2 regions of the Rhodococcus sp. P1Y genome follow, and region 2 is predicted to be linked to the other one. Evidence: predicted binding sites of a transcription regulator. Region 2 holds the regulator's gene; the other holds the start of a gene.
The links. Region 2 encodes HspR, which represses chaperone genes until heat shock. Its sites were predicted from a motif close to ANNTGAGTNNNNNNNACTCANNT; they were not measured.
Positions count from the first base shown of each region.

Region 1: the regulator HspR is predicted to act here: its motif matches at 2,221-2,243, upstream of lon (endopeptidase La).

Region 1 covers NZ_CP032762.1:1,057,675-1,061,796, reverse strand. The annotation lists gene lon (endopeptidase La) at 1-2,204, opposite strand, end outside; gene D8W71_RS05025 (aminoglycoside 6-adenylyltransferase) at 2,317-3,123, opposite strand; gene D8W71_RS05020 (LysR family transcriptional regulator) at 3,131-4,039, opposite strand.
Region 2 covers NZ_CP032762.1:1,587,113-1,591,234, forward strand. The annotation lists gene dnaK (molecular chaperone DnaK) at 1-708, shown strand, start outside; gene grpE (nucleotide exchange factor GrpE) at 705-1,358, shown strand; gene dnaJ (molecular chaperone DnaJ) at 1,389-2,573, shown strand; gene D8W71_RS07490 (heat shock protein transcriptional repressor HspR) at 2,573-2,989, shown strand; gene D8W71_RS07495 (nitric oxide synthase oxygenase) at 3,089-4,122, opposite strand, start outside.

The DNA of each region.
Region 1 (4,122 bases), 530 kb from region 2:
AGATCGGGTTCGTTCCGTGCGGGGATGAACACCGTCTTCAATCCCGCACGTTGCGCGGCAAGCAATTTCTGCTTGACGCCGCCGATGGGCAGGACGCGCCCGTTCAAGGTCACCTCGCCCGTCATGCCCACATCGGACCTCACCGGCCGGCCCGTGGCCATCGACACGAGGGCCGTCACCATCGTCACGCCCGCCGACGGTCCGTCCTTGGGGACTGCACCCGCCGGAACGTGCACGTGGATGCTGCGCTCCAGAGCTTCCGGATCGACGCCGAATTGTGCTGCATGTGAACGCACGTAGGACAGCGCAATCTGCGCGGACTCCTTCATGACGTCCCCGAGCTGGCCCGTCAACGCCAATCCGGGCTTCCCGTCGGTGGATGCAGCCTCGATGAACAGGACGTCACCACCCAGACCGGTAACCGCCAGACCCGTTGCCACGCCCGGTACTTCCGTCCGCTCATGGGCGTCCGGGGTGAACCGCGGGCGACCGAGGAAGTCGACCAGTGCAGGTTCGTCGATCCGTAGCGCGTCCGGTGATGTCGCCAGCTTGGTCACAGCCTTGCGTAACGCCTTGGCCAAGAGCCGTTCGAATTGACGCACACCGGGTTCACGGGTGTAGTCGGCCGCGATCTTGCGAAGCGCATCGTCGGTGACATCGACTTCCTCGGACGTCACTGCAGCCCTGTCCAACTGACGTGGAAGCAGGTAGTTGCGCGCGATCGCCACCTTGTCGTCCTCGGTGTACCCGTCGATCGTGACGAGCTCCATACGGTCGAGCAATGGCCCCGGGATCTGTTCGATCACATTGGCAGTGGCCAGGAACACCACGTTCGAAAGATCGAGGTCGAGATCGAGATAGTGATCGCGGAACGTGTGATTCTGGGCGGGATCGAGAACCTCGAGCAAAGCGGCGCTGGGGTCACCGCGATAGTCGGAGCCGACCTTGTCGATCTCGTCGAGCAGCACGACGGGATTCATCGAACCGGCTTCACCGATGGCACGGACGATGCGTCCAGGTAGCGCACCGACATACGTGCGACGGTGCCCACGGATCTCGGCCTCGTCGCGCACGCCACCGAGTGCGACGCGAACGAACTTGCGGCCCAACGATCGTGCGACGGATTCGCCGAGGGAGGTCTTGCCAACCCCGGGAGGGCCAGCCAACACCATGACAGCACCCGAACCACGTCCACCCACCACGTTCATGCCGCGTTCTGCGCGGCGTGCCCGGACTGCCAGAAACTCGACGATGCGATCCTTGACATCGTCCAGACCGTGATGATCGGCGTCCAGAACCTCGCGCGCAGCGGCGATGTCGGTCTGATCCGTCGTGCTGGTATTCCACGGGAGTTCGAGCACGGTGTCGAGCCAGGTTCGTATCCAACCGGATTCGGGACTTTGGTCGCTGGCGCGTTCGAGCTTGCCGACCTCGCGCATTGCGGCCTCGCGGACATTGTCCGGCAGATCGGCCGACTCGACGCGTCCGCGGTAGTCGTCGGCGCCGTCGGGTTCGTCCTCGCCCAGTTCCTTCCGGATGGCAGCAAGTTGCTGACGCAGCAGGAATTCCTTCTGGGTTTTCTCCATGCCGTCGCGAACATCGCTGGAGATCTTGTCGTTCACCTCGACTTCCGCGAGGTGGGATTTGGTCCACCCGATCAGAAGCTCGAGACGTTCACCTACATCGGGGGTTTCGAGCAGCTGACGCTTCTGGACGTCGGTCAGATATGACGCGTACCCGGCGGTGTCGGCAATGGCACCGGGGTCGGTGAGCTTGTTCACCGAATCGATGACCTGCCAGGCGTCACGCCGCTGCAGCATGGCGACGACCAGTTGTTTGTAGTCGTTGGCTGCGGAGAATATTTCGTCGGTGGCCACGGCGTCGTCGACAGGTTCGGCTTCGACCCACAGAGCTGCACCTGGGCCGCTGACCCCGTGCCCGATGTGCGCACGTGTCTCGGCCTTCAGCACGGCCGCGGGCTCTCCTGTGGCGAGTCGACCCATCTGCACGATGGATGCCACGACGCCGTAGGAGGCGTATCGGTCCTCGAGACGGGGCGCCACCAGAAGTCGTCCGTCGTCGGATGCCTGGGCAGCGTCGACGGCGGCGCGGGCAGCCTCATCGAGTTGAACGGGTACAACCATGCCCGGAAGCACGACGGGATCGGTCAGGAACAGGACGGGTAAACGAATGGGATCGGACATTACTGGACCTCCAGGGAGTTGAGCTATGACGACTCAACTTCTTTTCCGTCAGCGGTGTTCCCCGAGGTCGCAATGTTCTCCGTGGGCGGAATCAGTGCTTGCGCCCGTCGCACTACTCGGCGACGTCGCGGTTCGTGGACAGTATTCGGTCGACCTCCTCCCGTACGGCCACGTGATGGAAACGCCTCAGATTCGTGCCCTCCGCGACTCGCTCGGCTAGCTCTTGGAACAGCTCGAGGGTCGTCGACAGAGCCCGATCGCTGTCGCCGCCGAACGTAGCCCAACACCCCAGGAGACGAGCCTGTATGTCACTGTCCATCCACTGACGCATTCGCGTGCCGAGGAAACGCACATCGCGTGCCGTTCCGTACCGGATGTTGTGATCCCATTCGATCATCCTTAACAGCTCGGCCTTGAGGTCGCCGTCCCGCGACATGACGGACCATGGTTCGTCCCGAACGATCGCCTTAGCTGACATCAACGCAGCCGCCGAAGCCCAGTTGCAACACTCGTCGAACGAGTCCTGTTGTGGAAGTTGGGGTTCGATCGGATGTATCGCGAAAGTCTCTGTCAGACCATCCTTGTCGAGTAGCACCTCGAACGGCCTATCGTAGTGCCCGCATCCTTCGTTTGCGCCGATCAGCGTGAAGTCGAGCTTGCCGCCTGCGTAGTAGACCAGTCGCGTCGGCTCGTCGTCGCCGTTCTCCAATCGTTCGACAGCAAGGACCTCACCGAGTTCGCTCCACCACGAATCGTCCTCTTCGAGCGGAGCAGTGTCCCGAACGTGAAGCTCGACATCCCGGTCCGACAGCGGATGCTGCTCGTGCGTCGCGGCGGATCCAGTGAGAACGACGGCTCTCACGTTGACGTTCTGCGTCGCCCAGCTCAGAAGGGTTCGGAGGGCGATCTCATAGTCCATGAGCTAATTATTCGGGACTGCTCGACAGCTGCGCGTCAGCTGCTGCCAGCGCCTGATCGAATTGCCGGATCCGCTCGTTCTCGTGATCGCGCGTCCACACCAGCGTCAAGACGGACTCCTCGATGCCCGTCACCGTAAGAAAAGCCAGCGAATGGCGGTCGTATCGCTCGGTGCACGCCAAGCACAGCAGCATTCCGCCTCGTCCTGCTCTGGTAGCGGTGATCGCTTCCTCCATGGTCGCCACACTGCGGGTCCTGGTAGGGATTCCGGCAGGGGTACGTGCAGGCGTCTGTGCATTCTGCCAATACATCGGGGCGTCGCTCTCGACGGTGTAGAGCGGAATGTCGGCCAAGTTCTCGACCGACATGACGGACTGACTCGCGCTCGCGTGGGCCGCACTCAGTGCGAGCATCACAGGCTGCCGGGAGAAACTGTGTCCGAGTGCAAGGTCGGCTTCACGGACGGGCATCAGCACCACGGCAACATCTACCTCGTGACGCCGCAGAGCACCGAACGGGTCGGACAGCGGTATTTCTACGAGGGTCAGTTCACAGCCCGGGTTCCATTCCTCGAACCGTCGGACTGCGTCCAACACGATGTCGTTCGGTGGGCCCTGAAATCCAAGCCGGAGCCGGCCGCCGGCGGCATCTTTCGCTCGATCGGTCACGTCATCGAGTACCGACCGCAGATCATCGAGTACCGGCACGAGTGAGGTGTAAAACTCTTGTCCGAGAGGAGTCAGCCGGACACGTCGGCTGGTTCTTTCCAACAGGCGTCCGCCGATCCTTTTCTCGAGCGACTGCAGAAGTTGACTCACCCGTGCCTGAGACAGGTACATCTTCTCGCTGGTGCGGCCGAAATGTAGCTCCTGTGCCAGGCATACGAACACTTCGAGTTCGCGGATCTCGACTGCCATGGCTCTTCGGTCCTTCCGTTCGTCCGGGGGCATCGCCGCAGACAGGGCGCGGTCATCGTTCAATAGCGGTGATCGATCGGTCA
Region 2 (4,122 bases):
GGCGTGATGACCAAGCTCATCGAGCGCAACACCACCATCCCGACGAAGCGTTCCGAGACCTTCACCACCGCTGACGACAATCAGCCTTCGGTGCAGATCCAGGTCTTCCAGGGTGAGCGCGAGATCGCTTCGCACAACAAGCTCCTCGGCTCCTTCGAGCTGACCGAGCTGCCGCCTGCTCCTCGCGGCGTCCCGCAGATCGAGGTCACCTTCGACATCGACGCCAACGGCATCGTGCACGTCACGGCCAAGGACAAGGGCACCGGCAAGGAAAACACGATCAAGATCCAGGACGGCTCCGGCTTGTCCAAGGAAGAGATCGACCGCATGGTCGCCGACGCGGAAGCTCACGCAGACGAGGACAAGGCTCGTCGCGAAGAGGCCGAGGTTCGCAACCAGGCCGAGTCCCTCGTCCACCAGACGGAGAAGTTCGTCAAGGACAACGAGGACAAGGTCGACGCCGAGCTCAAGGGACGCGTCGAGACGGCCATCGAAGAGGCCAAGACGGCTCTGCAGGGCACCGACATCTCGGCAGTCAAGACCGCCGTGGAGAAGCTCTCGACCGAGTCGCAGGCTCTCGGCACCGCCATCTACGAGGCTCAGGCCAAGGAGCAGGGCGGCGCAGAAGGCTCCGCTCAGGCTGCTGACGACGGTGTAGTCGACGCAGAAGTTGTCGACGAGCCCGCGGACGACGCGGACAAGAAGTGACCCCCCGCGAGAGCGACCACGATCTGCCTAACACCGAGCAGGAACCGGTTACTTTCGTGGACAAGCGAAAGATCGATCCCGAGACCGGTGAGCCTCGGGAAGGCGACGCAGTTCCGGAGCCCTTCGCGGGCACCGGCGCCGCGCCGCAACCCGGCTCGGTGGATTCCGAAGAGGCGGTCGAGGCAGAGGTAGAAGAGGACCCCCGCGACACACAGGTCGCGGAACTCACGTCCGACCTGCAGCGTCTGCAAGCCGAGTACGCCAACTACCGGCGTCGCACGGACCGGGACAAGCAGTCGGTCATCGACAACGCCAAGGCGTCCGTCGTATCCCAGCTGCTCCCGGTGCTCGACGACCTCGAGCGCGCCCGCCAGCACGGCGACCTGGAAACAGGTCCGCTCAAAGCGGTGGCGGACAAGCTCGCCGGTGTGTTCACCAACATCGGCTTGGCGACGTTCGGCGCGGTCGGCGACACGTTCGACCCCGCCATCCACGAAGCCGTGTCCCATGAGGGTGACGGCAGCCAACCCGTCGTCGGGATTCTGATGCGTCCGGGCTACAAGCTCGGCGATCGTGTTCTCCGTACCGCGATGGTCGGCGTTGTGGATGCAGTACAAGAATCGGATGCACCTGCGTCCGAGGAGCAGTAAAAGAGATAGCGCGAGAGGAGGAAACGCCCGGTGAGCCAGCGGGAGTGGATCGAGAAGGACTTCTACAAGGAGCTGGGCGTTTCCTCCAGCGCAAGTGCAGAAGAGATCAAAAAGGCGTACCGGAAATTGGCACGGGACAACCATCCCGACGCCAACCCGGGGAACGCCTCTGCCGAAGAGAAGTTCAAGGCAGTCAGCGAGGCCCATGCCGTTCTCGCCGACGCTGCAAAGCGCAAGGAGTACGACGAGGCCAGGCGCCTCTTCGCCTCCGGTGGCTTCGGCAGACAAGGCGGCGGTGGAGGCTTCAGCCCCGGCGCAGGAGGATTCGGCGGCGGCGGACAGAGCTTCGACGTCGGCGATATCTTCGGGCAGGGTGGCGGCGGCGACGGCGGCATCGGCGACCTCTTCGGTGGTCTGTTCAACCGCGGCGGGACGCAACAACGGCCGGCGAGCAGCCGCCCGCGCCGCGGAAGCGACGTCGAAACCGAGACCACTCTGGGATTCCGCGAAGCGACGCAGGGCGTCACCGTTCCTTTGCGCCTCACGAGCCCGTCGTCGTGCACGACGTGCCATGGCAGCGGAGCGAAACCAGGAACCAGCCCGCGGGTGTGCCCCAAATGCAACGGCGCAGGCGTCGTCAACCGCAACCAAGGCGCGTTCGGCTTCAGCGAGCCGTGCGACGACTGCCGCGGAACCGGTTCGATCATCGACGACCCATGCGTCGATTGCCGCGGTACCGGCGTCCAGAACCGCACCCGAACCATCACCGTCCGCGTGCCACCGGGAGTGTCCGACGGCCAGAAGATCCGGCTGGCCGGCCAAGGCGAAGCCGGGCTGCGCGGGGCTCCGTCGGGCGATCTCTACGTCACGGTCCGCGTCCGCCCCGACAAGGTATTCGGACGCAGCGGTGACGATCTGACGGTCACCGTTCCGGTCAGTTACGGCGAACTCGTGCTCGGAACGACGCTGTCCGTCCCGACTCTCGACGGCCGCGTCGGCGTCAAAGTCCCACCGGGAACGGTCGACGGACGAGTACTCCGAGTCCGTGGTCGCGGCGTTCCGAAGAAGACGGGTAACCCCGGTGACTTGATGGTCACCGTCAAGGTTGCAGTGCCACAAAAGCTCGACGACCCGGCAACCGAAGCGTTGCAGGCATATCTGGAAGCCGAAAAGGCCAGCGGATTCGACCCGCGGGCCGGGTGGGCAGGTGTCTGATGACCGTTCCCCCGCTGCCAGGATCGGGTCAGTCCACTCCCGGACAAGCTGATCCCGACGCCCAGGTGTTCGTGATCTCCGTCGCGGCCCAGTTGGCAGGAATGCACGCCCAGACCCTGCGAACCTACGACCGCCTCGGGTTGGTGACCCCGCACCGGACCACCGGAGGTGGGCGTCGATACTCACCTCGTGACGTCGCGCTTCTCCGCGAAGTGCAGCGGCTGTCGCAGGACGAAGGCGTCAACCTCGCGGGCATCAAGCGAATAATCGAGCTGACGAATCAGGTCGAGGCACTACAAGCGCGGGTGTCCGAACTCGCACAGGAACTGGCAAACGTTCACGCCGGTTACCGACGAGATCTCGTGCCCATCCAGCGCAATGCTCTCGTAGTCTGGAAGCCGCGCAACCAGCGTTGAATCTGTACGAAGCCCCCCGATGCCAGTGCGTCGGCGGGCTTCGTCGTGTTCGGGTGTTGGCCGAGGGTGACCGAATGAGACATTCGCTCACTTGAGACCTCAGGAAAACGGGCATCCCGACGAGCCACGCGAGACGAAGTTCGGTCTGATGTCCATGTCCGGCGGATCGTAGAGCCGGTGGAACGTCGGGGTGATGCCGGACGACATCGGCGGATTGATCCACGACCAGTCCGTCGGGCATTCCCGTCCTGCTTTGGCTTCGCGGTCGACGTGGTCGACGAACTGCTTGGCGACGGTGTGGTGGTCGACCATGTACGCCCCCGACTCGCGGAAGCTGTGGATGACGGCTCGGTTGAGCTCGACGAGCGCGCGGTCCTTCCATAGGGTGCGGTCCGAGCTCATGTCGAGGCGAAGCTTCTTCGCGATGGTCGGCAGCATGTCGTACCGGTCCGTGTCGCTGAAGTTTCGGGCACCTACTTCGGTGTTGACGTACCACCCGTTGAAGGGTGCGCACGGGTAGCGAACGCCGCCGATCTCGAGGTCCATGTTCGAGACTGCAGGCACCGCGTGCCACTTCAGTCCGAGCCCGGCGAACCATCGGTAGTTCGGATGTTCGAAGTCGACCTCCAGAACCAGCTCACGGGGAACGTCGAACCATCGAATCGGTTCTTCGGGTGTCTGGATCATCAACGGCAACACGTCGAAGGCAGTTCCTTCGCCGCGCCAGCCGAGCCGGATCGCAAGGGCAGTGAGGTCGAGGTGCGCCGGGTCGCCGACAACCGAACCGTCGTCACCCAGGTATCCCGCGTACCGAATGAGTTGCGGACTGATGATTCGGTATTCGCGACCGTCGGGCAGCGGGGGTGGGCCGACGGTCACGACCGACTGCAGAGCGCCCCCGTTGGTCGCCACACGAAGATGTTCGAAGCATGCGTCGGCGATGTCCTCGGCGGTGGTGGCATGCCTGGCGTCGAGAAGCTTGAGCGTGCGCCAGTGCTTTCGCCCGACGCACCGCGCGTGGTTTCGCCATGCCAGCTTCGCGCCGATCAGGATCTCCTCGGCGGATTGAACGTAGGTGCCGGTCGCTCGGAGTTCGTCCAGCGCCCGAGACTTTCGTTCGGCCGGGAGGTGCG